3 regions of the Streptomyces sp. CA-251247 genome follow, and region 1 is predicted to be linked to each of the others. Evidence: predicted binding sites of a transcription regulator. Region 1 holds the regulator's gene; each other region holds the start of a gene.
What was found. The regulator HrcA, encoded in region 1, represses chaperone genes, less so after heat shock. The targets are predictions, from matches to a motif close to TTNGCACTCNGNNNNNCNGAGTGCNAA.

Region 1 (10,113 bases):
TCCGTGAGGTCCTTCCACAGGCCGGTGACGCCGAGCACCTGGGCGCGGCCGCCGAGTCTGCCGTCCGTGCCGACCTCGCGGGCCACCCGCGTGACCTCGTCGGCGAACGCCCGCAGCTGGTCCACCATCGTGTTGACGGTGTCCTTGAGCTCCAGGATCTCCCCGCGGGCGTCCACGGTGATCTTCTTGGACAGGTCGCCGTTGGCGACGGCGGTGGTGACCTGGGCGATGTTGCGGACCTGGCTGGTGAGGTTGGACGCCATGAAGTTGACGTTGTCCGTGAGGTCCTTCCAGACCCCGGACACGCCGCGGACCTGCGCCTGACCGCCGAGATTGCCCTCCGTGCCGACCTCGCGGGCGACGCGGGTGACCTCGTCGGCGAAGGCGGAGAGCTGGTCGACCATGGTGTTGATGGTCGACTTGAGTTCGAGGATCTCGCCCTTCGCCTCGACAGTGATCTTCTTGCCCAGATCGCCCTGGGCGACGGCCGTGGAGACCAGGGCGATGTTCCGCACCTGGCTGGTCAGGTTGTCGGCCATGAAGTTGACGTTCTCGGTGAGGTCCTTCCAGACCCCGGACACCCCGCGGACCTGGGCGCGGCCGCCGAGGTTGCCCTCGGTGCCGACCTCGCGGGCGACGCGGGTGACCTCGTCGGCGAAGGCGGAGAGCTGGTCGACCATGGTGTTGATGGTCGACTTGAGTTCGAGGATCTCGCCCTGGGCGTCGACGGTGATCTTCTGGGAGAGATCGCCGTTGGCGACGGCGGTGGTGACCTGGGCGATGTTGCGGACCTGGCTGGTGAGGTTGGACGCCATGAAGTTGACGTTGTCCGTGAGGTCCTTCCAGACCCCGGACACGCCGCGGACCTGGGCACGCCCGCCCAACTGGCCCTCGGTGCCGACCTCGCGCGCCACGCGGGTCACCTCGTCCGCGAACGCGGAGAGCTGGTCGACCATCGTGTTCACGGTGAGCTTCAGTTCCAGCAGCTCGCCCGTCGCCTCGACGGTCACCGTACGGGTCAGGTCGCCGCGTGCCACCGCCGTGGTGACCGCGGCGATGTCGCGCACCTGTGCGGTGAGCCGGGAGGCCATCGCGTTGACGGCCTCCGTGACGTCCCGCCAACTCCCGGACAGCCCCTGGACCTTGGCGCGGCCGCCGAGCCTGCCCTCGGTGCCGACCTCGCGCGCGACCCGCGTGACCTCGCCGGTGAACAGCGACAGCTGGTCGACCATCTTGTTCACCGCGCGGCCCAGCCGGCGCAGATCGCCCCGCAACTGGCGGTTCCCGTCGTGCAGATCGACCCGTTGGGTGAGATCACCGCCGGCCACCGCGTCCAGGACGCGCGTGGCGTTCGCGGCCGGTACGACCAGGGCGTCCAGCAGGGAGTTCGTCCAGGTCACCCCCGAGGTCCAGGCGCCCTGGCCGGGGCTCGCCGCCAGCCGGTCGTCGAGCCGCCCGTGGCGGACGACCTCCCTGCGCACCCGCGTCAGCTCGTCGGCGAAGTGCTGATTGCGCACGGCGATCTGGTTGAACACCGCGGCCAGTTCCGCCGACATGCCTTCATGCGTCTCGGCCACCCGGACGCGGAAGTCGCCGTCGCGCAGCGACGTCATCGCGGCCAGCAGCGGGCGCAGTTCGGACGCCCGGATCCAGCCGCTGTCGTCCGGCGTCCTGGCATGCGGCAAGGTGGCCGGGGATGCGGGCGGCGGCACGAGGTCTCTGTTCATATCCGCCCACTTCGGTGACTCGGCGCTTATGGGCAGGCTCAGTCTGTCACTCTGTCGGTGTCAGAAGCGGCGCATTGTGAGAACCGACCGGGAGCCGGACTGTGGGGTCCATTCCGATGCAGCGCGAAACCGTCCACCGCTCAACTCCGTTCTACCCGTTCAGGGATGACGGGCGGTCGGTCACGCGCACCAGCCTGCCGGGGAACCCCCATGCCCCCTCGGCCGCCCGCAGATTCGTCCGGGCGGCTCTCGCCGACTGGACCACCCTCGGGCTCCTCGCCACCTGCGCCTACTGCCGGGGTACGGTGGGCGGCTGCCCGCCCGGCGGGCACAGCACCGACCGGCTCGCGGACGACGCCGTCGTGATCGTCAGTGAACTCGTCACCAACGCCGTCGTGCACGCGGGCACCGCCGTCGAACTCCTGTGCCGCCTCGACCCGTCGGCCGACGGAGAGGCCGCCGCCCTGGTGATCGAGGTCTCCGACCACCACCCGGCCAGGGCCGTGAGCAGTGAGCCCCACGCCGTCACGGACCGCTCGGGCACCCCCGAGTACGGACGCGGTCTGCACCTCGTCGCCGCACTCGCCGAGCGCTGGGGCATCACCTACCTCTCCGCCCTGAAGACCGTCTGGGCGCGGCTGCCCGTCGACGGCTGGGACACCTTCGCGCTCAGCGGTACCGAACCGGCCATCGACCGCGGTCTGCGGGCCGCCGAGATCCTGGCGCCCTCGCCGCGCGCGTCCGTCGCCCGCGACGACCGCGCGGACCAGAGCCTGGCCGGACGCGGCGCTCTCTCCTTCCTCGCCGAGGCCTCCGACCTGCTGGCCGGACAGCTCGACGAGGACATGGTGGCCGCGCTCGCCGCCCAGCTGCTGGTGCCCCGGCTCGCCGACTGGTGCGCGATCTGGCTGGACGGCGAACCCGGCCGGCCCGCCGTCGGCGGCGAGGGGCCCTCGGCTCCCGTGCAGCGGCTCGCCCGCGTCTGGCACGCCGACGAGTCACGGATCGAGCAGCTGCGCACGGCGCTCGTCGACGAGCCGCCCATGCTGCCGGAGGGCACGATCGGCGGACCGGTGCCGATCCCGTGGCCCAGCGGGCGTGAGCCCGGCGCGGCCGGGGGTGCCGCACTCGCCTACCGTCTCGTCGCGGGCGGACGCGGCCTCGGCACCCTGCTGCTCGCCCGGCAGGGCCTCGCGCGCGTCCCCGACGACGTGACGGCCCTCACCGAGGACTTCGCCCGCCGCGTGGCCCTCGCGATCGGTGCCGCCCGCCAGTACACCCGGCAGGCCACCATCAGCAAGGTCCTCCAGCGCGGCCTCCAGCCCCGCAAGGTGGGCCAGATCCCCGGCGTGGACCGTTTCCTGGTCTACGAGCCCGGCGACGACGGCGTCGCCGGGGGCGACTTCTACGACATCTTCCCGGCCGGCAGCGGCGACCGCTGGTCCTTCATGCTCGGCGACGTCCAGGGCAGCGGCCCCGAGGCGGCCGTCGTCACCGGGCTGGCCCGCCCCTGGCTGCGGCTGCTCGCCCGCGAGGGCTACCAGGTCGGAGAGGTGCTCGACCGGCTGAACGGGCTCCTTCTCGACGACGCCATGGAAGCGGCGGAGGCGACCGCGCTGCTCGTCGCCGCGGCCGGCGGCCAGACGGTGCCGGAAGGGCCGCAGGCCCGCTTCCTGTCCCTGCTGTACGGCGAGCTCGTGCCGCTGCCCTCCGGCAGGGGCGTGCGGTGCACGCTGGCGAGCGCGGGGCATCCGCTGCCGCTGGTGCTGCGGCCCGACGGGCGGGTGCACACCGTCGCCGAGCCGCAGGTCCTGCTCGGGGTCGTGGAGGACGTCGCGTACCAGAGCCAGACCTTCGACCTGGAGCCCGGTGACACGCTGCTCTGTGTCACGGACGGGGTGACCGAGCGGCGCTCGGGGGCGCGGATGTTCGACGACGGCGACGGGCTGGCCACGGCCCTCGCCGGGTGCGTGGGACTGACGGCGCAAGGGGTCGGGGAGCGGATCAGGCAGGCGGTGCACGACTTCTCGGACACCCCGCTGGACGACGATCTGGCGCTGCTGGTGCTCCAGGTGCAGTGACGTACCCCTCCGGTGCGGTGACCTGCCGGGGACGGCACGGCCACTGCCCCCGGACCCCCGCCCGGCGCGCGGTCCGGGCTTTCGCACGGGTGACGGACAATGGGGGGCATGCCTTCCGTACTGCCCGATGGTGAGCCCATGCCCGAGGACGGGGCGCTCCCGGCGTCCGCCCTCGACGGCGCCGGTGACCGGCCGCTCGCCTTCTATCTGCATGTGCCGTACTGCGCGACGCGCTGCGGCTACTGCGACTTCAACACCTACACCGCCACCGAGCTGCGCGGCTCGGGCGGTGTGCTGGCCTCCCGCGACAACTACGCCGCCACCCTCGCCGACGAGGTGCGCCTCGCCCGCAAGGTGCTCGGCGACGATCCGCGGCCCCTCAGCACGGTGTTCGTCGGGGGCGGTACGCCGACGCTGCTGGACGCCGCCGACCTGGTGTCCATGCTGGGCGCCGTACGGGAGGAGTTCGGGCTCGCGGACGACGCGGAGATCACCACCGAGGCGAACCCCGAGTCCGTCGGTCCGGAGTATCTGGAGAAGCTGCGGGCCGGAGGATTCAACCGGATCTCGTTCGGGATGCAGAGCGCCCGGCAGCACGTCCTGAAGGTGCTGGACCGTACGCACACACCCGGACGCCCCGAGGCCTGCGTCGCGGAGGCCCGCGCCGCCGGCTTCGACCATGTGAACCTCGACCTGATCTACGGCACCCCCGGCGAGAGCGACGACGACTGGCGCGCGTCGCTCGCGGCCGCGGTGGGTGCGGGTCCGGACCACGTCTCGGCGTACGCGCTGATCGTGGAGGAGGGCACCCAGCTGGCCCGGCGGATCCGGCGGGGCGAGGTGCCCATGACCGACGACGACGTGCACGCGGACCGTTATCTGATCGCGGACTCCGTGCTGTCCGAGGCGGGCTTCTCCTGGTACGAGGTCTCCAACTGGGCCACCTCCGACGCAGGCCGCTGTCTGCACAACGAGCTGTACTGGCGCGGCGCCGACTGGTGGGGCGCGGGCCCCGGAGCGCACAGCCATGTGGGCGGGGTGCGCTGGTGGAACGTGAAGCACCCGGGCGCTTACGCGGCGGCGCTGGCCGAGGGGCGCTCGCCCGGCGCGGGCCGGGAGCTCCTGTCGGCGGAGGACCGGCGCGTCGAGCGGATCCTGCTGGAGCTGCGGCTGAAGGACGGCGTGCCGCTGTCGCTGCTGAAGCCGGCGGGGCTGGCGGCGTCGGGCAGGGCCCTGGCGGACGGGCTGCTGGAGCCCGCGGCCTACGAGGCGGGCTCGGCCGTCCTGACGCTGCGGGGAAGGCTGCTCGCTGACGGGGTCGTCCGGGACCTGGTGGACTGACCCGCCCCGCTGCCCTCACACGGCCTCGCCGCTCACTCCGGCGGCAGTGTCACGAAGTCGATCAGCTCCTCGACCCGGCCCAGCAGCTCCGGCTGAAGATCGCGGTAGGACCGCACCCGGGACAGGATGTGCTGCCAGGCGGCGCCGGTGTTCGGCGGCCAGCCCAGTGCACGGCACACGCCCGTCTTCCAGTCCTGGCCCCGCGGGACGACGGGCCATGCCGTGATCCCCACCGACGACGGCTTCACCGCCTCCCAGATGTCGATGTACGGATGGCCCACCACCAGCACGTGCGGGTCCGTGACCGACGCGGCGATACGGGACTCCTTGGACCCCGGGACCAGATGGTCGACCAGGACACCGAGGCAGGCATCGGGCCCGGGCGCGAAGTCGTCGACGATCGCCGGGAGATCGTCGACACCCTCCAGGTACTCCACCACCACCCCCTCGATGCGCAGATCGTCGCCCCAGACCCGCTCCACCAGCTCGGCGTCGTGGCGGCCCTCGACGTAGATGCGGCCCGCCCGCGCCACCCTGGCCCGCGCGCCGGGCACGGCGACGGAGCCCGAGGCAGTGCGGGCCGGCGCGGCCGGCGCGCCCGCGCCGGGCCGGACCAGCGTCACCACCCGGCCCTCCAGCAGAAAGCCCCGTGCGGTCAGCGGGAAGACCCGGTGCTTGCCGAAGCGGTCCTCCAGGGTCACCGTCCCGGCCTCGCAGCCGATCACCGCGCCGCAGAAGCCGGTGGTGACCTCCTCCACGACCAGATCCCGGTCGGCGGGGACCTCCGGCACGGCGGAGGGCTTCTTCCAAGGGGGCGTCAGATCGGGGCTGTAGCTGCGCATTCGGCGACGCTACGACACCCCGAAGCGCTCCGCCAGCACGTCACGCTGTGCGCGGACGAACGCCGCGTCCACCACCGCGCCGTGCCCGGGGACGTACAACGCGTCCTCTCCGCCGAGCGCGAGCAGCCGGTCCAGGGCCGCCGGCCAGCGCGACGGCATCGCGTCCGGACCCGCCTGCGGCTCCCCGGACTCCTCCACCAGGTCGCCGCAGAACACGACCTCCCGGTCGCCCGGCACGAGGAGCACCAGATCGTGGCCCGTGTGCCCGGGGCCCACATTGGCCAGCAGCACCTGGCGTCCGCCGAGGTCCAGCGTCCGTTCACCGGTGACCACGTGCTGCGGCGCGACCAGCAGGTCGGTCGCCTCGGCGGCATCGTCCGGCGCCACACCGTGCCGTACGGCGTCGGCCCGGAGTTCGTCGCGGTCCCGGCGCAGTACGACGTCGACGGCGACCGCGCCGAAGACCTCCACCGCGGAGAAGGCCGCCGTCCCCAGAACATGGTCGAAGTGGGGATGACTCAGTGCGACATGCGTCACTCGGCGGCCGCCCAGCAGCGCCTCCGCCTGTGTACGCAGCTCCACGCCCTCACGCAGCGTGGACCCCGTGTCGAACAGCAGGACGCCCTCGTCACCGGCGACCAGTCCCACGGTCGCGTCCCAGACGGGCAGCCTGCGCCGCCCGACGCCGTCGGCCAGTTGCTCCCAGCCGTAGTCTTCCCAACGGACGTCCATAACGCGACGCTACTGGCAACGACCAGCAAAGGCGCGCGGTAGCCTGGTCGGCCGCCTTGCTAGAGCCGTACCCCACGGCCGTACACTGGCACGGGGATTGCTGGCACTCGGACCCGGGGAGTGCCAAGCAGCCACCGAGGAACCAGAGCTGGAGGTGTGCGCGGTGCTCAGTGAACGCAGACTCGAGGTGCTGCGCGCGATCGTCCAGGACTATGTCGGCACCGAGGAACCTGTGGGTTCCAAGGCGCTCACGGAGCGTCACAATCTCGGCGTCTCGCCGGCCACGGTCCGGAACGACATGGCGGTGCTGGAGGACGAGGGCTTCATCGCCCAGCCGCACACCAGCGCCGGCCGTATCCCGACGGACAAGGGGTACCGGCTCTTCGTCGACAAGCTGGCAGGGGTCAAGCCCCTGTCGTCGCCGGAGCGCCGCGCCATCCAGAACTTCCTGGACGGGGCCGTCGACCTCGACGACGTCGTGGGCCGTACGGTGCGGCTGCTCGCGCAGCTGACCCGGCAGGTCGCCGTCGTCCAGTACCCGTCGCTGACCCGGTCCACCGTCCGGCACGTCGAACTCCTCTCCCTGGCACCCGCCCGGCTGATGCTCGTGCTGATCACGGACACCGGCCGGGTCGAGCAACGGATGATCGACTGTCCCGCGCCCTTCGGCGACACCTCGCTCGCGGACCTGCGGGCCCGGCTCAACAGCCGGGTCGTCGGGCGCCGTTTCGCGGATGTGCCGCAGCTGGTGCAGGACCTGCCGGATTCCTTCGAGCCGGAGGACCGCGGCACCGTCACGACGGTGCTGTCCACCCTGCTCGAGACCCTGGTCGAGGAGACCGAGGAGCGGCTGGTGATCGGCGGCACCGCCAATCTGACCCGCTTCGGACACGACTTCCCGCTCACGATCCGGCCGGTGCTGGAGGCGCTGGAGGAGCACGTCGTGCTGCTCAAGCTGCTCGGCGAGGCCAAGGAGTCGGGCGGGATGGGCATGACCGTACGGATCGGTCACGAGAACGCCCATGAGGGCCTCAACTCCACGTCCGTCGTCTCGGTCGGCTACGGTTCGGGCGACGAGGCAGTTGCCAAACTCGGCGTGGTCGGACCGACCCGCATGGACTACCCCGGAACGATGGGAGCGGTACGCGCAGTGGCACGTTACGTCGGACAGATCCTGGCGGAGTCGTAAGTGGCCACGGACTACTACGCCGTACTCGGCGTGCGCCGAGACGCATCCCAGGACGAGATCAAGAAGGCCTTCCGCCGTCTTGCGCGTGAACTCCACCCGGATGTGAATCCGGACCCGAAGACGCAGGAGCGCTTCAAGGAGATCAACGCGGCCTACGAGGTCCTCTCGGATCCGCAGAAGAAGCAGGTCTACGACCTCGGCGGCGACCCGCTGTCCCAGGCGGGCGGCGGTGGCGCCGGAGGCTTCGGCGCCGGTGGCTTCGGAAACTTCTCGGACATCATGGACGCCTTCTTCGGGACGGCGTCGCAGCGGGGGCCGAGGTCGCGCACGCGACGCGGCCAGGACGCGATGATCCGGCTGGAGATCGACCTCAACGAGGCGGCCTTCGGCACGACGAAGGACATCCAGGTCGACACGGCCGTCGTCTGTACGACGTGTTCGGGCGAGGGCGCGGCGCCGGGAACCTCGGCGCAGACATGTGACATGTGCCGCGGCCGCGGTGAGGTCTCGCAGGTCACGCGGTCCTTCCTGGGCCAGGTCATGACGTCCAGGCCGTGCCCCCAGTGCCAGGGCTTCGGGACCGTCGTCCCGACCCCGTGCCCGGAGTGCGCCGGTGACGGCCGGGTCCGCTCGCGCCGCACGCTGACCGTGAAGATCCCCGCCGGTGTCGACAACGGCACCCGGATCCAGCTCGCGGGCGAGGGCGAGGTAGGCCCCGGCGGCGGCCCCGCCGGCGACCTGTACGTGGAGATCCACGAGCTGGCCCACGGCGTGTTCCAGCGGCGCGGCGACGACCTGCACTGCACGGTCACCATTCCGATGACGGCGGCGGCCCTCGGCACCCAGGTGCCGCTGGAGACGCTCGACGGCATGGAGGAGGTCGACATCCGCCCGGGCACCCAGTCCGGCCAGTCGATCCCGCTGCACGGCCGCGGCATCACACACCTGCGCGGTGGCGGTCGGGGCGACCTGATCGTGCACGTCGAGGTGATGACGCCCTCGAAGCTGGACCCGGAGCAGGAGCGGGTGCTGCGGGAGCTGGCGAAGCTGCGTGGCGAGGAGCGGCCGACCGGTCAGTTCCAGCCGGGGCAGCAAGGGCTGTTCTCGCGTCTGAAGGACGCGTTCAACGGACGGTAGAACCAGCCGCGGCCCCGGTCTCCGGGGCCGCGGCCGGTCCGATTCGGCCGGGCGGGGCCGACGTGGCACCATGCGTGCATGTCCTCCGCACTGACCGATCTCTGCCGGTATCCGATCGTGCAGGCCCCCATGGCGGGCGGCGCGTCGTCCCCGCAGTTGGCCGCAGCCGTGTCCGAGGCCGGCGGCCTCGGATTCCTGGCCGCCGGATACAAGACCGCGGACGGCATGTACCAGCAGATCAAACAGATCCGCGGGCTCACGAGCCGGCCCTTCGGCGTGAATCTGTTCATGCCGCAGCCGGGTGCGACCGACCCCGCCGCCGTGGAGGTCTACCGGCACCAGCTCGCCGGTGAGGCGGCCTGGTACGAGACACCGCTCGGCGATCCCGACTCCGGCCTGGACGACGGGTACGAGGCCAAGCTCGCGATCCTGCTCGACGACCCCGTCCCGGTCGTCTCCTTCACCTTCGGCTGCCCCAAGCGGGAGGTGCTCCAGTCCTTCGCCAAGGCCGGCACCTTCACCGTCGTCACGGTCACCTCGGCCGAGGAGGCGCAGGCCGCGCAGCGGGCGGGCGCGGACGCCGTGTGCGTCCAGGGCGTCGAGGCCGGCGGCCACCAGGGGACGCACCGCGACGACCCGGCGGCCGACGGCAGCGGGGTGGGACTGCTCACCCTCGTCGCCCTGGTCCGCGAGGCCGTTCCGCTGCCGGTGATCGCGGCCGGCGGACTGATGCGCGGCGGCCAGATCGCCGGCGTGCTCGCGGCCGGAGCGGCGGCGGCGCAGCTCGGCACCGCGTTCCTGGTCTGCCCCGAGTCCGGCGCGAACACCCTGCACAAGCAGGCGATGACCAATCCCCTCTTCGTACGCACCGAACTGACCCGTGCCTTCTCGGGCCGGCCCGCCCGCGGGCTCGTCAACCGCTTCATGCGCGAGCACGGGCCGTACGCCCCCGCCGCGTATCCGCAGGTGCACCACCTGACGAGCGGGCTGCGCAAGGCGGCGGCCAAGGCCGGCGACGCCCAGGGCATGGCGCTGTGGGCCGGTCAGGGGCACCGGCTGGCCCG
Region 2 (10,113 bases), 2.2 Mb from region 1:
CGCGCGATCGATCTCGTACGCCGCAAGGAGACGTACGCGCGCAAGCTGGCGGAGGTCGGCCGGACCCTGGAGGACGTGCCGCCGCCCGAGCCGTCGGACGTGGACGACATCGACGACGATCTGCTGCGGCTGATCTTCACCGCGTGCCACCCGGTGCTCTCCACCGAGGCGCGGATCGCGCTGACCCTGCGGCTGCTCGGCGGGCTGACGACCGAGGAGATCGCCCGCGCCTACCTCGCCCCGGAGCCGACGGTCGCGCAGCGCATCGTCCGCGCGAAGCGGTCGCTCGCGAAGGCCGGCGTCCCCTTCGAGGTACCGGGCCCCGCCGAGCGCGCCGAGCGTCTGGACTCCGTGCTGGAGGTCATCTACCTGATTTTCAACGAGGGTTACTCGGCCACCGCCGGCGACGACTGGCTGCGCCCGGCCCTGTGCGAGGACGCCCTGCGCCTCGCCCGCGTCCTCACGGGCCTGATGCCCCGGGAGCCGGAGGTGCACGGCCTGACGGCACTGCTGGAGTTCCAGGCCTCCCGCATCGCGGCCCGCACGGGCCCCGACGGCGAGCCGGTGCTGCTCGCGGACCAGAACCGCGCCAAGTGGAACAGGATGCTGATCCGGCGCGGCATGGACGCCCTGCAACGGGCGGGCACCGGCCCGTACGCGGTCCAGGCGGCCATCGCGGGCTGCCACGCCCAGGCGGTCCGCTACGAGGACACCGACTGGCGGACGATCGCCTCCCTCTACGGCCGCCTGGCCGCGCTCGTCCCTTCCCCGGTGGTCGAGTTGAACCGGGCGGTCGCGATCTCGATGGCAGAGGGACCGGCGGCGGGCCTGGCCCTGGTGGACGCCCTCGCCGAGGAACCGGCCCTGAAGGACTACCACTTGCTGCCGAGTGTGCGGGGCGACCTGCTGGAACGCCTGGGGCGGGGTGCGCAGGCGCGTACGGAGTTCGAGCGGGCGGCGTCGCTGACCCGCAACGAACGGGAGAGGGAACTGCTGCTGGAGCGGGCTTCACGCTGCGGGTCGTAGGCGGCTCCGGCGCATGGCGCTGCTGAGCGCCGGAGCCCGGAGGGCGGCCGGGGATAGCCTCGGGCCATGTCGAGCTTCGAGATCACACCGATAGGTACGGTCCGGAACGACCGGACGGACGTCCAGCACACGGACAACTGGGGTGCCGTTCGCAGCACGATCACCGTCGACGAGCGCTTCGGCGAGGCGTGCCTCCAGGGTCTGGAAGGCTTCTCCCACGTGGAGGTCCTCTTCGTCTTCGACCGGTTCCCGGAACAGGACGACTACCGCGAACCCCGCCCCTACCGCGGCCGTTCCGACCTCCCGCCCGTCGGCATCTTCGCCGGCCGCGGCCCCCGCAGGCCGAACCGGATCGGGGTCACGCGCTGCACCGTCGAATCCGTCGACGGCCGTGAACTGACGGTGGTGGGCCTGGACGCGGTCTCGGGCACCCCGGTCATCGACCTCAAGCCGGCGATGGCGGAGTTCAGCCCGGTGGGCATCAAGCAGCCGGACTGGGTCAGCGACGTGATGTCGGAGTACTTCCGGCCGTAAGCGGCGTGTAGGGCCCGCAATCCCCTCCGGAGGCCCGCTCGGCCACCGGGCCGCACTGCCGGGACTCGAAGCTCAGGTCCGGCCCTCTGGCGCACCGTAACTCCGTGCCCCCGGGCCCCGGTTCGTCGCGCGCATCGGGGCACGTCGGGGCTTGAGCTTCGGGGCTCGGGATTCGAGCTCCCTCTCCAGGGATTGGGTGGGGGATTGTTCCCGCCCACCCACCCCAACTCGGCCACGCACCAGGTGAGATGACTTTTTGTGATCGAGTCGCGACGCACCGCCGTTGCCGTGTAGCGTGCGCCCCGAAGACAGACAGAACGACCCCCATGCGGTGCTACCAACACCACACAGGGGTCTGACCTACAAGATCGTGGAGCGATCTCATGGCTGTTCAGCAGTTTAATCCTGCCCCGCGCCCGACCGCCCATCCGATGGCCAATCCGGGCTACGGCAAACGGCTCGCCCCCTCCCAACGCCCCCGCCGCGCGGACGACTTCGCACATTTGCCCAGGCGTGAAGCGGCGGTCGCGGACTACGTCGACCGGCAGTCCGAGGGCGCGGACATCTCGGTGAAGACGCTCGCCAAACACCTGCCGGGCTACGGCCAGTGCGCGGTGGCGACCATCCTGAACGGCCTCTCGGCGGCGGGCCACTACCGCCGTGTCCGCCAGTGCGTCACGAGCGCGTCGGGCACGAACATCTGGGTCTGGCGCTCCTACTGGTCCCGCACGCCCCGCGACGACGCCTGGTGGGCGGACTTCGCGGCCGGTGAGCTCGGGACCTCGACGATCCCGGCCGCACTGGCGAGGACGGCGGGCTACGACGTCCTGGCCCGACTCGGGCGGATCGAGGCACGGTTGACGCTCTCGGCGTCGGAGTGCGCGGCACTGGAGGCCGCGGCGGGGGCATGGTTCGAGCGCGGCGCGAGCGAGGGCCAACTGCTCTCGGCCCTGACGGCGGGCCTCCCGGCACACGTCTCCCACCCGTACGGCTTCGTCCGCGCCCGCCTGCTGTCGAAACTCCCACCGGAACCCCCGGCGCCCCGAATGGTGATGGAGTGCACGGACTGCGGAGCCCCGGGCGAACCGGCGTCCTTGCCGGGCGGCCTGTGCCGCACATGCACGGGCACGGACGGCCCGGCCCCGCTGTCCGCGTCCGCCGGGGTCCACGACCGGGTGGGGCGCCTGCGCTCGGCGCTGCGGGCGGGCGCGGGGGACTGAGGCGGGGCCGCGCGACGCGGGAGCAGCCTCAGTGCTGTTCCTCGAAGTGGACGTGGACGGCGTCGAGAATGGCCCGCAGGACCGGCCTGGAGGCCCAGGGGATCACCTCGACGAGCCCGGCCCCCCACGCCTGCGATGTGGGGAAGAGCAGCAGAGCCTCCTGCAACTCTGCGGCCAGCGCGGACATGCACTGATGGCAGCGGTTCGGATGCTCGCTCGCGACGCCCTGGCGCACCCCTTCGTCGAAGTCCTCGTATTCGCCCGAGTCCACCCACCACCAGAACTCCGCGATTCTGCCGAACTTCAGAACGGCTTCCCAGGCTGCCATGGGCAGTTCATCGACATGCGGAAGTGGCTCCCGTTCCTGAAGCCGGAGCAGACCGGAGAGCAGCCTGAGGAATTCCGGCCCCGGGAGATCGCCGGCGGCTTCGGCAAGGCGCTCGGAGAACCCGATCGGCGTCGCCGGCGGCTTCCCGGACTCGAGCTGATCCGAGAGCAGATCGAGGAGAGCCGAGACCGTGGCCACGGGCATGGCCCAGTCGGTCTCCGGTGAGGTCCTGATCGTTCGGCAGAACCGGGCCAGCTCGTCCTCAAGGGCTCTGGCGCTGTCCCGTCGGCATGCGACTGCCAGATCGATGAGCCTGGAGACCGCTCCGTTGTTGAAGACAGCTCCGGTGTACGTGGTCACGTCGGCCTCTCTCATGCGCCCTGTTGCGGCACGGCGGTGAGCACGATGAACTGCGGCTCCACACGCGCGACCCGGACTACGCCGGACGCCCCACCAGCATCGTCGGCGCCCCCGCCACCCTCGTCAGGAACACCGTCGCCGCGTTCCGCCCCTGCGGTTTCACCTTCCGGCGCAGTTCCTCCGGTTCCACCGCCGAACCCCGCTTCTTCACCGTCAGGTTGCCGACCTCCCGCTCCCGCAGAAGTGCCTTCAGTTTCTTCAGGTTGAAGGGGAGTTCGTCCGTGATCTCGTACGCGGTGGCGAACGGCGTCGGGCGGAGTTCGTCCGCCGTGATGTACGCGATCGTCTCGTCGATCAGGCCGCCGTCCAGGTCCTCCGCCACCTCCGCCACCAGGTGCGCCCGGATCACCGCGCCGTCCGGCTCGTAGAGGTAGCGGCCCACCGTGCGGACCGCCGGGTCCGGCAGGCCGCGGCCGGGAAGGGAGTGCGGGCCCGGGAGCAGGGTGGCGCGGCGGGTGCCGGGGGTCGTGCCGAACCACAGCACCGCCTCCTTCACATCGCCGCCGTCCGAGATCCACTCCGCCTCGGCGTCGTCCGGGATCAGTTCGTGCGGGATGCCCGGGGCGATCTTCACCGCGCCGGTGCCCGCCCGGCGTACCGCCTCGATCGCCCAGGACAGGGGAGGTGAGTACGCCTCCGGGTCGAAGATGCGGCCCCGGCCTCCCCGGCGTGCCGGGTCCAGGAACACCGCGCCCGGTCCGGCCGCGATCTCCGTGACGTCCGCGCAGCGCACCTCGATCCGGTCACCGAGTTCCAGCGCGTCCGCGTTCGCGCGCGCCGTCTCCGCCGTCAGCGGATCGCGGTCCACCGCGAGGACGCGGATGCCCGCCCGGGCCAGGGCGATCGCGTCGCCGCCGATCCCGCAGCACAGGTCGGTGACCTCGGCCGTGCCGAGCTCTCCGAAGCGCCGGGCCCGGTATTCCGCGACCGGCTTACGCGTCGACTGCTCGACCCCGTTCGGCGTGAAGTACATCCGGTACGCGTCCTGCTCGCCGAACTTGGCCACCGCCCGCTGCCGCAGCCGTGCCTGACCCAGGGCCGCCGAGACCAGCTCGGTGGCGTGTTCGCGGCGCAGCCGGGTGGCGATCGCCAGTTCCTCGGCCGGGTCGTGGTCCCGCAGGGCGGCGAGCAGGGTCCGGCCCTCCTCGGTACGGAGGGCGAAGAAGAGTGGGAGGTCGTTCACCGGCCCATTGTGGGCCAGGTGGGCGATGGTGTGCCCGCGGTGGAGGTGTCGGCCCGGCCATGGGGATCCGTGCTGACAGGATCCAGCGCCATGCAGCTAGTCGGACAAAACGGAAACATGCCAGCAAAACTCACCCGATCGCGTCGCGGCCGGGCCCAGCGCCGTGCCGTCGCGGCCGCCCTGCTTGTCGCCCTCCTCGGTTCCGCCTGCGCGGCCGAGTCCACGGACGGGGCCGGCGGCCCGAAGGCCGACCGTGGTCCCGAGGCCGGGAAGGAAGCCGGCGCGTCCGGTGCCCTCGCCGCCCGCGCGGCCCGGATCAAGCGCGACCAGACGGCCCGGGCCGCCGCCGCCAAGAAGTGGGGCCTCGCCCGTACCCCGCTGGCCGCGCCCCCGCCGCCCGCCGTCAAGCCGAAGATCACCACCCGCAAGGGCTTCGAGGTCGAGGGGCAGGAGTCGATGCCGCCCGTCTTCACGACCGTGCCGGTCAAGGAGAAGGTCGTCTTCCTGACGATCGACGACGGCGCGGAGAAGGACCCCGACCTGCTGCGGATGATGAGCGATCTGCGGATTCCGTACAGCGCTTTCCTCAGCGACTACGTGATCAACGACAACTACGCCTACTTCCAGCGGATGCAGGACCGCGGGGTCTCCCTGCACAACCACACCCTCAATCACCGCTACCTGCCCGGCCTTTCCTACGCGGCGCAGAAGCGGGAGATCTGCGACCAGCAGGACAAGCTCGAGAAGCGGTACGGGAAGCGGCCGCCGCTCTTCCGGCCGCCGTACGGCAACTACAACCGGGACACCCTGCGGGCCGCGCGCTCGTGCGGCGTCAAGGCCGTGCCGCTGTGGGCAGCCGAGGCGTTCCCCGACCACATGGAGTGGCGCGAGTGGGACCGGGACCTGCACCCGGGCGACATCATCCTCACCCACTTCCGCGGCAGTGACGAGTGGAAGGGCAGCATGCCCGACCTGATCCGCAAGGTCATGAAGACGGTGACCGACAAGGGGTACGCCGTGGCCAAGCTGGAGGACTACGTATGAGCCGGGCGCTCCGGCCGTCGGCCGCGACGGTGGTCGTGGCCGGTGCGCTGCTCTTCTGCGTCGGCTGTGCCCCGGCGGCCGTCGACCCGCTCGAACGGCTCGGCCGCAGGGCGGTCGAGAAGGTCGCCCCCGGGCCCGCGGCGCCGGCGGTACGCCGTGTGGACGCACTCCCGGGACCGTCGCGCGCCGCCGACGGCCGCGTCCGCCCGCAGGGTCTCGACGCTCCGGGTCTCGCCGAACCGGCGACCCGGCTGCTGGGCCGTATCCACCGGGTCCATCGCGCCCATGGCACCCATCGCGCCCATCGCCCGCACCGCGCGTACGACGCCGCGCCGGGCCGTACGCACGAAGCCTGGCCGGACCGTCGGCGCGCAGCCGCGCCCGGCGGCCCGTGACGCGCCGCGCAGTCCTTGGGGTCGGCCCCCGGCGCGCCCGGCCCCTGGGAACGCCGCGCCCCGCCCGTGCGTTTCCCCCAGACGAGCGGAACGACCCGCCGCAGGGTGGTGAATTGGCACTCCGCTTGACCGAGTGCTAATCGCAGTCATAGTCTCGGCACTGGCACTCCCCACCGGAGAGTGCCAACACAGCGACAGGCAGGTCCGGCACCCGCGACGACGGATCGACCTGGTCGCCACCTCTGCTCAGTTAACCCCGTGAGATCTCCGAAGGGGGAGGTCGGATCGTGACGACCGCCAGCTCCAAGGTTGCCATCAAGCCGCTCGAGGACCGCATTGTGGTCCAGCCGCTCGACGCCGAGCAGACCACGGCCTCCGGCCTGGTCATCCCGGACACCGCGAAGGAGAAGCCCCAGGAGGGCGTCGTCCTCGCCGTGGGCCCGGGTCGCTTCGAGAACGGCGAGCGCCTGCCGCTCGACGTTAAGACCGGCGATGTCGTTCTGTACAGCAAGTACGGCGGCACCGAGGTGAAGTACAACGGCGAGGAGTACCTCGTCCTCTCGGCCCGCGACGTGCTCGCGATCATCGAGAAGTAATTCACCACATAGTTTGTGCTTGTGAGCTGCGCCCCCGGCCCGCGCGACCCCGAGAGGGCCGGGCGACCGGGGGCGCAGTTCGTTCACCCCCAGCTTTCCGAGAGGGCTGAATCGCTCCATGGCGAAGATCCTGAAGTTCGACGAGGACGCCCGTCGCGCCCTCGAGCGCGGCGTCAACAAGCTTGCCGACACGGTCAAGGTGACGATCGGCCCCCGCGGCCGCAACGTCGTCATCGACAAGAAGTTCGGCGCACCCACCATCACCAACGACGGTGTCACCATCGCCCGCGAGGTCGAGGTCGAGGACCCGTACGAGAACCTGGGCGCCCAGCTGGTGAAGGAGGTGGCGACCAAGACCAACGACATTGCTGGTGACGGCACCACCACCGCCACCGTGCTGGCCCAGGCGCTGGTCCGCGAGGGCCTGCGCAACGTCGCCGCGGGTGCCTCCCCGGCCGCCCTGAAGAAGGGCATCGACGCCGCGGTCAAGGCCGTGTCCGAGGAGCTCCTCGCGACCGCCCGGCCGATCGACGACAAGGCCGACATCGCCGCCGTGGCCGCGCTCTCCGCGCAGGACCAGCAGGTCGGCGAGCTCATCGCCGAGGCGATGGACAAGGTCGGCAAGGACGGTGTCATCACCGTCGAGGAGTCCAACACCTTCGGCCTGGAGCTGGAGTTCACCGAGGGCATGGCCTTCGACAAGGGCTACCTCTCGCCGTACATGGTGACCGACCAGGAGCGTATGGAGGCCGTCCTCGACGACCCGTACATCCTGATCAACCAGGGCAAGGTCGCCTCGATCCAGGACCTGCTGCCGCTGCTGGAGAAGGTCATCCAGGCGGGTGGCTCCCGGCCGCTGCTGATCATCGCCGAGGACGTCGAGGGCGAGGCGCTCTCCACCCTCGTCGTCAACAAGATCCGTGGCACCTTCAACGCCGTCGCGGTGAAGGCCCCGGGCTTCGGCGACCGCCGCAAGGCGATGCTCCAGGACATGGCGAGCCTCACCGGCGCGACCGTCATCTCCGAGGAGGTCGGCCTCAAGCTCGACCAGGCCGGTCTCGACGTGCTGGGCAGCGCGCGCCGCGTGACGGTGACGAAGGACGACACCACCATCGTCGACGGTGGCGGCAACCAGGACGACGTCGCCGGCCGTATCAACCAGATCAAGGCCGAGATCGAGTCCACGGACTCCGACTGGGACCGCGAGAAGCTCCAGGAGCGCCTCGCGAAGCTGGCCGGCGGCGTGTGCGTGATCAAGGTCGGCGCCGCCACCGAGGTGGAGCTCAAGGAGAAGAAGCACCGTCTGGAGGACGCCATCTCCGCGACCCGCGCCGCGGTCGAGGAGGGCATCGTCTCCGGTGGTGGCTCCGCGCTCGTCCACGCGGTCAAGGTCCTCGACGGCAACCTCGGCAAGGAGGGCGACGAGGCCACCGGTGTCGCCGTCGTCCGCCGCGCCGCTGTCGAGCCGCTGCGCTGGATCGCCGAGAACGCCGGTCTCGAGGGCTACGTCATCACCGCGAAGGTGGCGGAGCTCGACAAGGGCCAGGGCTTCAACGCCGCGACCGGCGAGTACGGCGACCTGGTGAAGGCCGGCGTCATCGACCCGGTCAAGGTCACGCGCTCCGCCCTGGAGAACGCCGCGTCCATCGCCTCCCTGCTGCTCACGACCGAGACCCTGGTCGTCGAGAAGCCGGCGGAGGAGGAGTCCGACGCGGGCCACGGCCACGGTCACGGCCACTCCCACTGACGTCTGACGCCTGACGTCCGACATCACCCGCCGAGCCCGGTGTCCCCGTCGCGGGGGCACCGGGCTCGGTGTTTTTCCGGACCCGACGAGGGAGTTGGGCGGTGCCATCCGGGCCTGACGGGCGAGACGGGTCGGTGCTTCCGGGCCGGACGGCGCGTACGGCTCAGTCGCCGATGAAGGTCAGATCGAGCCGGCTCAGCCGGTCCGGATCGGCCAGGATGTCGATCGCGACGATCTTTCCGCCCGTGATGGTGAAGCCCATGACCGACAGCGTCCGGCCGCCCGGCGCGGTGACGATTCCCGCACCGCCGTTGACGAGCACCCGCCGCGAGAACTGCGAGAACTTCTGGAAGGTGAGCGCCTGTCCTGCCACCTGTCGGGCACCGCGCACCTCGCGGGACGGCATCGTCGGCAGGGCCCCGGCATCCGCGCGCAGCACCACCTCCGGGTCGAGCAGCGCCACGAGCGCGTCGAAGTCGCCCCCGCGCGAAGCGGCGATGAACGCGTCGACGACCTCGCGCTGACGGGTCAGATCGTCGGGTACGGAGGTCGTCCCCTGCACCCGGCGGCGGGCCCGGCTCGCGAGCTGCCGGGTCGCGGCCGGAGTGCGGCCGACAATCGGGGCGATCTCCTCGAAGGGCAGCGCGAACATGTCGTGCAGCACGAAGGCGAGCCGCTCCGCGGGCCCGAGGGTCTCCAGCACCACGAGCAGCGCCAGCCCGACCGAGTCGGCCATCAGCACCTCGTGCTCGGGATCGACCGTGCCCTCCCGCTGCACGACCGGATCCGGAACGCGTACGTCCAGCGACTCCTCGCGGCGGGACCTGCGCGAGCGCAGCATGTCGAGGCAGACCCGGCCGACCACGGTCGTCAGCCAGCCGCTCAGATTCTCGACCGCGCTCGTGTCGGAGCGGTGGAGCCTGAACCAGGCCTCCTGCACGGCGTCGTCCGCCTCGCTCAGTGAGCCGAGCATCCGATAGGCCACCGCCTTGAGGTGGGGCCGGTCGGCGTGGAAACGCTCCGCCAGGAACTCTTGGTCATCCATCGCTGAATCCTCCGTCGTCGTCCTCGTAGGGATGACGCGGGAAACGGGCCGGATGTGACAGCCTCCGGACGGAAAGACAGGCTCCGCTTGCCGGGAGGGGCGAGTCCGGTCCCGGGCTCCTACGCGGAGTGGCCCAGCGTCCGCGCGTGAACCGGATCCTCGAACGGCAGGCCCTTGCCGTACCGCTCCAGTTCGTCGAGCGCCTGTTCCGTCATCCGGTGCAGCTCGTTGCCGAGCGAGCCCGCGACATGCGGGGTCAGCAGCACGTTCGGCAGGGTGTAGAGCGGGGATTCCGCGGGCGGGATCTCCGGCTCGGTGACGTCGAGTACGGCGTGCAGTCGGCCCGGGAGCAGTTCGCACAGCAGCGCGTCCTCGTCGACCAGCGAGCCGCGCGAGGTGTTGATCAGTGTTGCGCCGTCCGGCATCAGCGCGAGCCGGCGGGCGTCGATCATATGGCGAGTACTCGCCAGCTCCGGGGCGTGGACCGAGACGACGGAGCTGCCGGCGCACAGCTCGTCGAGCTCCGTCTTCACGGCACCGAGCGCCTCGGCCTCGGCGGCGCTGACGTACGGGTC
Region 3 (10,113 bases), 1.0 Mb from region 1:
CCGCGCTTCTGGCCCGTCCCGGCAAGGCGGTCGTCGCCCTCGATTTCGACGGCACGCTCGCCGAGATCGTGCCCGACCCCGAGCAGGCGCGCGCGCACCCCGAGGCGGTGCCCGCGCTGGCTCAACTCGCGCCTCGGGTCGGCTCCGTCGCCGTCGTCACCGGCCGCCCGGCCGGGGTCGCGGTCCGCTACGGCGGCTTCGCCGGGGTGCCCGGCCTGGACCATCTCGTCGTCCTCGGCCACTACGGCGCCGAGCGCTGGGACGCGGTCACCGGCACCGTGCACACGCCCGCCCCGCATCCGGGCGTCGCCGCCGCCCGCGCGGAACTGCCCGGCTTCCTCGACGAGATCGGCGCCTGGCAGGGTACCTGGATCGAGGAGAAGGGGCAGGCGGTCGCGGTCCACACCCGCCGGGCCTCGGACCCGCAGGCCGCCTTCGAGGCGCTGCGTGATCCGCTGGCCGGGCTCGCGGCCCGTCACGGTCTGATCCTGGAGCCGGGCCGGATGGTCCTGGAGCTGCGCCCGCCGGGCATGGACAAGGGCGTGGCGCTGGCGGAGTACGTACGCGAGGTGGATGCCGAGGCCGTCCTGTACGCGGGCGACGACCTCGGTGATCTGCCGGCCTACGCGGCGGTGGAAAAGCTCCGCTCGGACGGCGTCCCCGGACTGCTGGTGTGCTCCGGCACCGCGGTGCCGGAGCTGGCGGAGCGCGCCGATCTGCTGCTGCCCGGCCCGTCAGCCGTCGTGGCGTTCCTGGCCATGCTCGCGCAGCGCCTCTAGCTGGTCGAGGAACCACCGTTGCGGCGGCAGCGCCGTCGCCGCGGTGGCGAGCCGCTTGGTGTGCCGGGCCCGTTCGTCGTGCGGCATGGTCAGCGCCTCGTGGAGGGCGTCGGCGGTGCCGGTCACGTCGTACGGATTGACCGTGACCGCGTCGTCGCCGAGTTCCTCGTGCGCGCCGGCCTCCCGGGAGAGCACCAGTGCGCAGCCGTCGTCGGAGACCACCGGGATCTCCTTGGCGACGAGGTTCATGCCGTCCCGGATGGGGTTGACCAGGGCGACGTCGGCCAGCCGGTAGGCGGCCAGCGAGCGGGCGAAGTCGTCCTGGACATGGAGGACGACCGGGGTCCAGCCGTCGGTGCCGTACGCGGCGTTGATCTCGTCGGCGACCCGCTGGACCTCGGCCGTGTAGTCGCGGTACACCGCGAGGTCCTGCCGGGAGGGGTAGGCGAAGGCGACGTGGACGACGCGCTCGCGCCATTCGGGCCGGGTGTCGAGCAGATGCCGGTAGGCGAGCAGCCCGCGGACGATGTTCTTGGACAGCTCGGTGCGGTCCACCCGGACGATCGTCTTCCGGTCCGGGCCGATCTGCTCGCGCAGGGTGGCCATGCGCTCGTCGACGTCGGCCTCGTGGGAGCGGGCCCGCAGGAAGTCCGCGTCGGCGCCGAGTCCGTGCACGGCCACCTCGGTGGTCCGCGCCGAGGTCCGTCCGGTGCGCGCGTGCTCCACGTACAGCCGTGGACTGCCGCCGCTGGGGAAGTGCGCGGTGGCCTTCTCCAGCCGGTCGGCGCAGGACATGAACGCGGTCGCCCACCGCGAGGTCAGGAACCCCAGCCGGTCGGCGCCGAGCATGCCCCACAGCAGCTGTTCGGCGATGTCGTCGGGCAGCATCCGGAAGTAGTCCACCGGCGCCCACGGGGTGTGGGAGAAGTGGCCGATGCGCAGGTCGGGGCGCATGGCGCGGAGCATGCCGGGCACCAGGCACAGGTGGTAGTCCTGCACCAGCACCGCGGCGCCCTCGTCCGCGTGCTCGGCGAGCGCCTCGGCGAAGGCGCGGTTGTAGCTCTCGTACGCGCCCCACTGGCGGCGGAACTCGGCGTCGAAGGCCGGCTCCAGCGGGGTCTGGTACAGCATGTGGTGGACGAACCACAGCACCGAGTTCGCGATGCCGTTGTACGCGTCGGCGTGGACGGCCTCGTCGATGTCGAGCATCAGGACCCCGTCCGCGCCTTCTTGGCGCCGGACCGCCTCGCGGTCGCCGTCGCCGAGCGCGGCGCACACCCACAGGGCGTCCGCCTCGGACCCGATGGCGGACAGTCCGGAGACCAGGCCGCCGCCGCCGCGCTTGGCGTCGAGGCTCCCGTCGTCCTTCAGGGTGTACGAGATGGGGCCGCGGTTCGACGCGACGAGGACCTGCGCAGCGGAATGCTCGGAGACCATGTGCCGAACCTAGCCCGTCCTGTAATCCCTCAAACGTGCGTACGCCCGGCTCCGCCTGTCACTGGTCACGGCGTCCACGGGTGGCGGCGACGGCGACGACACCGGCCGCGGCCAGGCTGAGGGCGAGGCCGCCCAGCAGCCACAGGCGTTCGGTGCTGTGCCCGCCGCCCCCGGCGACGGCGATCGTGGTGACCGGTGGTGCCATGCCGACCGTGGTGGCGATGACGACGGCCAGGGTGCCGAGCATCGTGGTGAGTCCGAGCGCGCCGCGTCGGGAGCCCGTCCTGCGCTGTCCGTCCGGAGACTGTGCATCCATAACTACGATATTCATACAAGACGTCCGGTTGTCTTCGGTTATGCCGCGCGACGCGCCGCATACTCACCGATCTCGCCCATCGGCGGGCGCTCCTCGGTGTCCACCGCGTGCGTCCGTGGGACGAAGCCGTCCGAGCCCCGCTCGAACTGGGTCAGCGAGGGCCGCACCAAGTGCCCGCGGGAGAGCCTCAGTTGCGCCGTGCGGTAGATGGCGGCCGCCATCCTGCCGAGCGCCTGTCCGTCCTGATGGCGGTGCCGGCGCTCTCCCACGTCCACCTGCGCCAGCGCCTCCAGGCCCACGGTGTGCAGCGCGTCGACGAGAAGCCCCAGTTCCACGCCGTATCCGACGGGGAAGGGCAGCCGTTCCAGCAGCGACCGGCGGGCCGCGTACTCCCCGCCCAGCGGCTGGACGAACCCGGCCAGCTGTGGCCAGTGCAGATTGAGCAGCGGGCGCGCCACCAGCTCCGTGACCCGGCCGCCCTGGCCGGCGACGTCGCCCAGGGGCCGGTCGTACATCGCCTTCACGAACTGCACGTCCGGCTCGGTCAGCAGCGGGCCGACGATCCCGGACACGAAGTCGGGCGAGAACTCCCTGAGGTCCGCGTCCACGAAGCAGACGATGTCGCCCCGCGTCACCATCAGCGAGCGCCACAGCACCTCGCCCTTGCCGGGGACGGCCGGGATGCCGGGCAGGATCACGTCCCGGTGGACCACCCGCGCGCCCGCGGCGGCGGCCACCTCGCCCGTACGGTCGGTGGAACCCGAGTCGATCACCACCAGCTCGTCGACGAGGGGGAGGGGCCCGGACATCAGCTCGCGCCGGATGACGGTGACGATCTGCCCGACCGTCGCCTCCTCGTTCAGGGCGGGGAGCACCACACTGACCGTGGCGCCCTGCTTGGCCGTGACCAGCCGGTCCACCGGGCGGTCCGCCGCCGACCAGGACCGCCGGGACAGCCAGCGCTCCACCTCTTCCAGCACAGGATCTCCATCTCGCGGATCGGACGACCATCTCAACCGTCCGGGGTGTCGGTTACAGTCTTGAACAACGCGCGGGACCGTCGCATGCCGGGGGTCCCACGCCGACAATCGAATACCGCTCATCCAGAGGGGCAGAGGGATACGGCCCGTTGAAGCCCCGGCAACCCTCCAGCCGGTCTCCGTTGCGCCGCCCGTCCATGGGACGTGGCAGCCACCGCGAGGCTCCCGGCTAGGGAAGGTGCCAAGTCCGTCTCGTGACGAAATGCGTCACGGGGAAGATGAGGAGAAAGGGCCTCGCCACCATGGCTGTGCAGACTGTCGCCAGCACCACCCCCGTCGACCTGGGACCGGCCGCGGCGCTCTCGTGCCGCGAATGCGGGGAGCGTTTCGAACTCGGCCCGATCTTTGCCTGTGCCTCGTGTTTCGGACCGCTGGAAGTCGCCTACGACCTCCCGAGCGGCGACCCCGAAGGCCTGCGGAAGCGGATCGAGGCGGGTCCGGACAACATCTGGCGGTACGCGCCGCTGCTGCCCGTGCCGGCCGATGTGGCCGACAAGCCGAACATCAACCCCGGCTTCACCAAGCTCGTCAAGGCCGACAACCTCGCCCGTGAGCTGGGTGTGACCGGCGGTCTCCACATCAAGGACGACTCCGGCAACCCGACGCACTCCTTCAAGGACCGTGTCGTCGCGATCGCCGTCGAGGCCGCCCGTGCCTTCGGTTTCACCACGCTCTCCTGCTCCTCCACCGGCAACCTCGCGGGCGCGGTCGGTGCCGCGGCCGCGCGCGCCGGCTTCCGCTCCTGCGTGTTCATCCCGCACGACCTGGAGCAGGGCAAGGTCGTCATGGCCGCGGTGTACGGCGGCGAGCTGGTCGGCATCGAGGGCAACTACGACGACGTCAACCGCTTCTGCTCCGAACTCATCGGCGACCCGCTCGGTGAGGGCTGGGGCTTTGTCAACGTCAATCTTCGGCCGTATTACGGAGAGGGCTCCAAGACCCTCGCCTATGAGATCTGCGAGCAGCTCGGCTGGAAGCTGCCGGACCAGATCGTCATCCCGATCGCCTCCGGCTCGCAGCTCACGAAGATCGACAAGGGTCTCCAGGAGCTGATCAAGCTCGGTCTGGTCGAGGACAAGCCGTACAAGATCTTCGGCGCCCAGGCCGAGGGCTGCTCGCCGGTGTCGACCGCCTTCAAGGCCGGGCACGACGTGGTCCGCCCGCAGAAGCCGAACACCATCGCCAAGTCGCTGGCGATCGGCAACCCCGCCGACGGCCCGTACGTCCTGGACATCGCGCGCCGCACGGGCGGCTTCGTGGAGGACGTCAACGACGAGCAGATCGTCGACGCGATCAAGCTGCTGGCCCGTACCGAGGGCATCTTCGCCGAGACGGCGGGTGGCGTGACCGTGGGTGTGACGCGGAAGCTGCTCGAGGCGGGCGTGCTCGACCCGGCGCTCACGACCGTCGTGCTCAACACCGGCGACGGTCTCAAGACCCTGGACGCGGTCGCCCCGACCACCGGCCCCAGCGCGACCATCCGCCCGAGCCTGGACGCGTTCCGCGACGCCGGCCTGGCCGGCTGACACTCCCGAGACTCAAGGAAGGCACGCAGCATGAGCGTCAACGTCCGCATCCCCACCATCCTCCGCACGTACACGGGCGGCCAGGCCGAGGTCCCGGCGGAGGGCGGGACGCTCTCCGAGGTCATCGCCGACCTGGAGAAGAACCACACCGGTATCGCCGCCCGTGTCCTGGACGACCAGGGCAAGCTGCGCCGCTTCGTGAACGTCTACGTCAACGACGACGACGTCCGTTTCGAGCAGGGTCTCGAGACCGCCACGCCCGACGGCGCCGGTATTTCGATCATCCCCGCCGTCGCCGGCGGCTGATACGCACCGTCACTGCTGTTGCCCCCTCCGCGAGAGAAGCGGAGGGGGCAATTCTGCATGGTTGAGCGGGGTACAGTTGGGGAAGCCCCCGCCGCTGCCCGTGCCCGCCGCATATGAGAATGCGCCCTGGCCCGACAAGAAGCAGCCAATGTGGGCGATCAAAATGCCTCTTAAGTGTCATTTGCCGGGCCCGAGTTGCCCTGGATCTTCTTGAATTAGCGTCAAAGGTCCGTTCCCGCGTGCCCAGATTTCTCGTCCGATTGACCTGTTGCAGAGGGCAGTTGGACAGATACATTCAGCCGCGGTCGACGCGTTCCGGCGCACATCCCGAGGGCCTCCTTCCACCTCTGGCGGAGGGAATTCTCGGCGGTGAGGTATGACCCGGGTCCGCGAAGTGCGGTCCTGTGCAAGGGCCAGTAATAGGGGAGTTAGGCATGGCTCAGGGCACCGTCAAGTGGTTCAACGCGGAGAAGGGGTACGGCTTCATCGCGGTCGACGGTGGTGCGGATGTTTTCGTCCACTACAGCGCGATCCAGATGGACGGCTACCGCACCCTGGAGGAGGGTCAGCGAGTCGAGTTCGAGATCTCGCAGGGCCAGAAGGGTCCGCAGGCGGACATGGTCAAGCTCGCCGTCTGATCTCGGCGCGATCGGCCACCGACGCACTCACGCGACACTCACGAGGGGCCCGCATCCCACCAGGGAGGCGGGCCCCTCGTGCATGCCCGGGGGCGGGCGGATTCGAACCCGCCGCCCCTCGCCGAGGCTTCCGCGAAGCCGCTTGCGCCCGACCGTCACCCCTCATCGAGGCTTCGTCGAAGCCGCTTGCACTCGAGGGGGTCGAGTGCTAATCATTGGCGTTAGCACTCTGCAGGTGAGAGTGACAACTTTATGGATCGGGCCGGTGAGGTCCGAGGGCCGTCGGGGCAAGGAACCGTACGGCTCTCAGGCCGTCCGTCGCGGGCGCCAGCGCGGTCCGGAAGCAATCCTCCCCCGTAGCCCTGCGGGCGCGGGGGGACCCCCAAGTCCGGGAGGACCACTTCACATGGCCAAGATCATCGCGTTCGACGAGGAGGCACGGCGCGGTCTCGAGCGCGGGATGAACCAGCTCGCCGACGCCGTCAAGGTCACCCTTGGCCCCAAGGGTCGCAACGTCGTCCTCGAGAAGAAGTGGGGCGCCCCCACGATCACCAACGATGGTGTGTCCATCGCCAAGGAGATCGAGCTCGAGGACCCGTACGAGAAGATCGGCGCCGAGCTGGTCAAGGAAGTCGCCAAGAAGACGGACGACGTCGCCGGTGACGGTACGACCACCGCGACCGTCCTCGCCCAGGCGCTCGTCCGCGAGGGCCTGCGCAACGTGGCGGCCGGCGCCAACCCGATGGCCCTCAAGCGCGGCATCGAGCGTGCCGTCGAGGCCGTCTCCGGCGCCCTGCTGGAGCAGGCCAAGGACGTGGAGACCAAGGAGCAGATCGCTTCGACGGCCTCCATCTCCGCCGCCGACACCCAGATCGGCGAGCTCATCGCCGAGGCGATGGACAAGGTCGGCAAGGAAGGCGTCATCACCGTCGAGGAGTCCCAGACCTTCGGTCTGGAGCTGGAGCTCACCGAGGGTATGCGCTTCGACAAGGGCTACATCTCGGCGTACTTCGCCACCGACATGGAGCGTATGGAGGCGTCGCTCGACGACCCGTACATCCTGATCGTCAACTCCAAGATCGGCAACGTGAAGGACCTCCTTCCGCTGCTCGAGAAGGTCATGCAGTCCGGCAAGCCGCTGCTGATCATCGCGGAGGACGTCGAGGGCGAGGCCCTGTCCACCCTGGTCGTCAACAAGATCCGTGGCACCTTCAAGTCCGTCGCCGTCAAGGCCCCGGGCTTCGGCGACCGCCGCAAGGCGATGCTGAACGACATCGCCATCCTCACGGGCGGCACGGTCATCTCCGAGGAGGTCGGCCTCAAGCTCGAGAACGCCGGCCTGGACCTGCTGGGCCGCGCCCGCAAGGTCGTCATCACCAAGGACGAGACCACGATCGTCGACGGTGCCGGTGAGAGCGACCAGGTCCAGGGTCGCGTCAACCAGATTCGTGCCGAGATCGAGAACAGCGACTCGGACTACGACCGTGAGAAGCTCCAGGAGCGCCTCGCGAAGCTGGCCGGCGGCGTGGCCGTCATCAAGGCCGGTGCCGCGACCGAGGTCGAGCTCAAGGAGCGCAAGCACCGCATCGAGGACGCGGTGCGCAACGCCAAGGCCGCCGTCGAGGAGGGCATCGTCGCCGGTGGTGGCGTGGCTCTGCTCCAGGCTTCCTCGGTCTTCGAGAAGCTCGAGCTCACGGGCGACGAGGCGACCGGCGCCAACGCCGTGAAGCTCGCGCTGGAGGCCCCGCTCAAGCAGATCGCCGTCAACGGCGGTCTCGAGGGTGGCGTCATCGTCGAGAAGGTGCGCAACCTGCCCGTCGGCCACGGCCTGAACGCCGCGACCGGTGAGTACGTCGACATGATCGCCGAAGGCATCATCGACCCCGCGAAGGTGACCCGCTCTGCCCTGCAGAACGCGGCCTCCATCGCGGCGCTGTTCCTCACCACCGAGGCCGTCATCGCCGACAAGCCGGAGAAGGCCTCCGCGGCCGCTCCGGGCGGCATGCCGGGCGGTGACATGGACTTCTGATCCTCCACGGATCGGACCCGTCCTTGACCGAGGGCGGCACCTCTCTCCCAGGAGGTGCCGCCCTCGGGCGTGTTGTGGGCGCCTCGGCCCGCCCGATGTCCCTCAGCCGCTGCCCCTACCGGCCGGGTGGGGCAAACCCCCCTGGGAACAGGCCAGGAGGCACCGTGGGAGCCGGGCGCCCGTTCCGCGAGGGTCATCACATGCGAATCCTCGGCAGTACGACATCCGGCTTCACCGCGGCGGCGCTCACCCTCCCGGTCCTGGCGACGACGCTCCTCGCTCTCCCGGCGCCCGCGTCGGCCTCAACTCCCCAACCGGACCCGGCAGTCCGCTGGGAGAAATGCACCGGCACGGGACTCGACCCGCGCCAGGAGTGCGCGGACATCTCCGTACCCCTCGACCACGCGAAGCCCCGCGGGCCGCAGATCACCCTCGCCGTCTCCCGCATCCGCAGCGAGAACCCCGACAGACGACGCGGCACCCTTCTGATCATCCCCGGAGGACCGGGCGGCTCCAGCATCAACGACCCGTCGGGCAAGGGGAAGAAGCTGCCCGCGTCGGTGCGCGACGCCTACGACATCGTGGGCTTCGACCCGCGCGGCGTCGGCCGCAGCACACCGGTGAGCTGCGGTCTCACCCACGACGACCTCGCCCTGGTGAACGTCAGGGGATGGCCCGCCGCGGACGGCAGCATCGACAAGAACACCGAGACCGCCCGACGCCTCGCCGCCGCCTGCGCCACGAACGGGGGCGAGGTGATGCGCAGCATCAGCACCCGCAACGAGGCCCGGGACATCGACCGCATCCGGCAGGCACTCGGAGAGCGCAGGCTGTCCGCCTGGGGCTTGTCCTACGGGACATACGTGGGAGCCGTCTACGCCCAGATGTTCCCCCACCGCACCGACCGCTGGGTCCTGGACAGCAGCGGCGACCCCGACCCGAAGCGGGTGGCCCGGGGCTGGCTCGCCAACTACGAGATCGCCATCGAGGACGCCTTCCCCGATTTCGCCGCCTGGGCCGCGGACCCCGCCAACCCCGACCGCCTCGCCGAAACGCCTGCCGAGGTCCGGCCGATGTTCCTCGCGCTCGCCACCCGCCTCGACCACGCACCCATCCCGTGGCCCGGCGCCAACCCGGCGGAACTCAACGGCAACGTCCTGCGGCAGACCCTGCTGGACAGCCTCTACTCCGTCACGCGGTTCCCCGCGCTGGCCAAGCTGATGGCCGCCGCCCGCGACGGACGCGAACTGCCCGCCGCGAACACGCCCCCGGACCAGGTCATGCAGAACTCGGTCGCCGTCACCGGCGCCACCATCTGCAACGACGTCGACGCCTGGCCGGCCACCGACCCGGCCCCCTACGCCCGTGACGTCGCCAGGAGCCGCGAGCAGTACCCCCTCACCGCGGGCATGCCCAGGAACATCTGGCTGTGCGCCTTCTGGAAGGACAAGCCGCGCGAGCGGCCCACCCGCATCACCCCGGACGGCGGCCCCTCGAACGTCCTCATGATCCAGACCCGGCGTGACCCCTCCACGCCGCTCGCCGGTGCGCTGAAGATGCGCGAGGCGTTCGGCGCGCGGGCCCGGATGGTCACGGTCGACACCGTGGGCCACGGTGCCTACGTCGCCAACGGCAACGCCTGCGGGGACGACGCCGTGACCACCTTCCTGCTCACCGGTGAACGCCCGGCCCGCGACAAGGCCTGCTAGTCGCGCTGCAGACCGGCGACGAAGGCGGACCAGGCGGCGGCTCTGAACACGAGTTCGGGGCCGCCGTTGTTCTTGGAGTCACGTACGGGAACGATGCCGGGCGTGCTGTCGGCGACTTCGAGGCAGTCCGCGCCGTCTCCGCCGCTGTAGGTGGACTTGCGCCAGGCGGTGGCGCTCAGATCGTGGTCATCGCTGCTGATTGTCATGTGCGTAATCCTCCGCCACTGACCGGATCAGAGCCAAGGACGCTTCTGGTGACAATGCGTTGGCCCTGAGTAGATCGTAGGTCAGCTCATGGCGGGCGACGGAAGCCGGATCGTCCAACAACTGCCC

Region 2: groES (co-chaperone GroES) is a predicted target of HrcA. The motif match lies at 6,264-6,290, and genes of this name have one in related genera.
Region 3: groL (chaperonin GroEL) is a predicted target of HrcA. The motif match lies at 6,264-6,290, and genes of this name have one in related genera.

The regions. Positions count from the first base shown of each region.
Region 1 covers NZ_CP191861.1:2,734,939-2,745,051, reverse strand. Annotated here, with positions in the region: gene ACQPWZ_RS12070 (HAMP domain-containing protein) at 1-1,613, opposite strand, end outside; gene ACQPWZ_RS12065 (SpoIIE family protein phosphatase) at 1,844-3,808, shown strand; gene hemW (radical SAM family heme chaperone HemW) at 3,908-5,149, shown strand; gene ACQPWZ_RS12055 (DUF3097 domain-containing protein) at 5,182-5,991, opposite strand; gene ACQPWZ_RS12050 (MBL fold metallo-hydrolase) at 6,001-6,723, opposite strand; gene hrcA (heat-inducible transcriptional repressor HrcA) at 6,887-7,912, shown strand; gene dnaJ (molecular chaperone DnaJ) at 7,913-9,049, shown strand; gene ACQPWZ_RS12035 (nitronate monooxygenase) at 9,128-10,113, shown strand, end outside.
Region 2 covers NZ_CP191861.1:4,914,905-4,925,017, forward strand. Annotated here, with positions in the region: gene ACQPWZ_RS21850 (RNA polymerase sigma factor) at 1-1,026, shown strand, start outside; gene ACQPWZ_RS21855 (SAM-dependent methyltransferase) at 1,093-1,560, shown strand; gene ACQPWZ_RS21860 (hypothetical protein) at 1,944-2,780, shown strand; gene ACQPWZ_RS21865 (hypothetical protein) at 2,809-3,468, opposite strand; gene ACQPWZ_RS21870 (THUMP-like domain-containing protein) at 3,545-4,711, opposite strand; gene ACQPWZ_RS21875 (polysaccharide deacetylase family protein) at 4,829-5,755, shown strand; gene ACQPWZ_RS21880 (hypothetical protein) at 5,752-6,150, shown strand; gene groES (co-chaperone GroES) at 6,438-6,746, shown strand; gene groL (chaperonin GroEL) at 6,865-8,493, shown strand; gene sigJ (RNA polymerase sigma factor SigJ) at 8,657-9,538, opposite strand; gene ACQPWZ_RS21900 (hydroxyacid dehydrogenase) at 9,658-10,113, opposite strand, start outside.
Region 3 covers NZ_CP191861.1:3,755,993-3,766,105, reverse strand. Annotated here, with positions in the region: gene otsB (trehalose-phosphatase) at 1-779, shown strand, start outside; gene ACQPWZ_RS16405 (alpha,alpha-trehalose-phosphate synthase (UDP-forming)) at 735-2,216, opposite strand; gene ACQPWZ_RS16400 (hypothetical protein) at 2,275-2,532, opposite strand; gene ACQPWZ_RS16395 (glucosyl-3-phosphoglycerate synthase) at 2,571-3,512, opposite strand; SAM riboswitch class I at 3,629-3,797, shown strand; gene thrC (threonine synthase) at 3,815-5,098, shown strand; gene ACQPWZ_RS16385 (MoaD/ThiS family protein) at 5,129-5,404, shown strand; gene ACQPWZ_RS16380 (cold-shock protein) at 5,839-6,042, shown strand; gene groL (chaperonin GroEL) at 6,449-8,071, shown strand; gene ACQPWZ_RS16370 (alpha/beta hydrolase) at 8,272-9,780, shown strand; gene ACQPWZ_RS16365 (DUF397 domain-containing protein) at 9,777-9,986, opposite strand; gene ACQPWZ_RS16360 (helix-turn-helix domain-containing protein) at 9,967-10,113, opposite strand, start outside.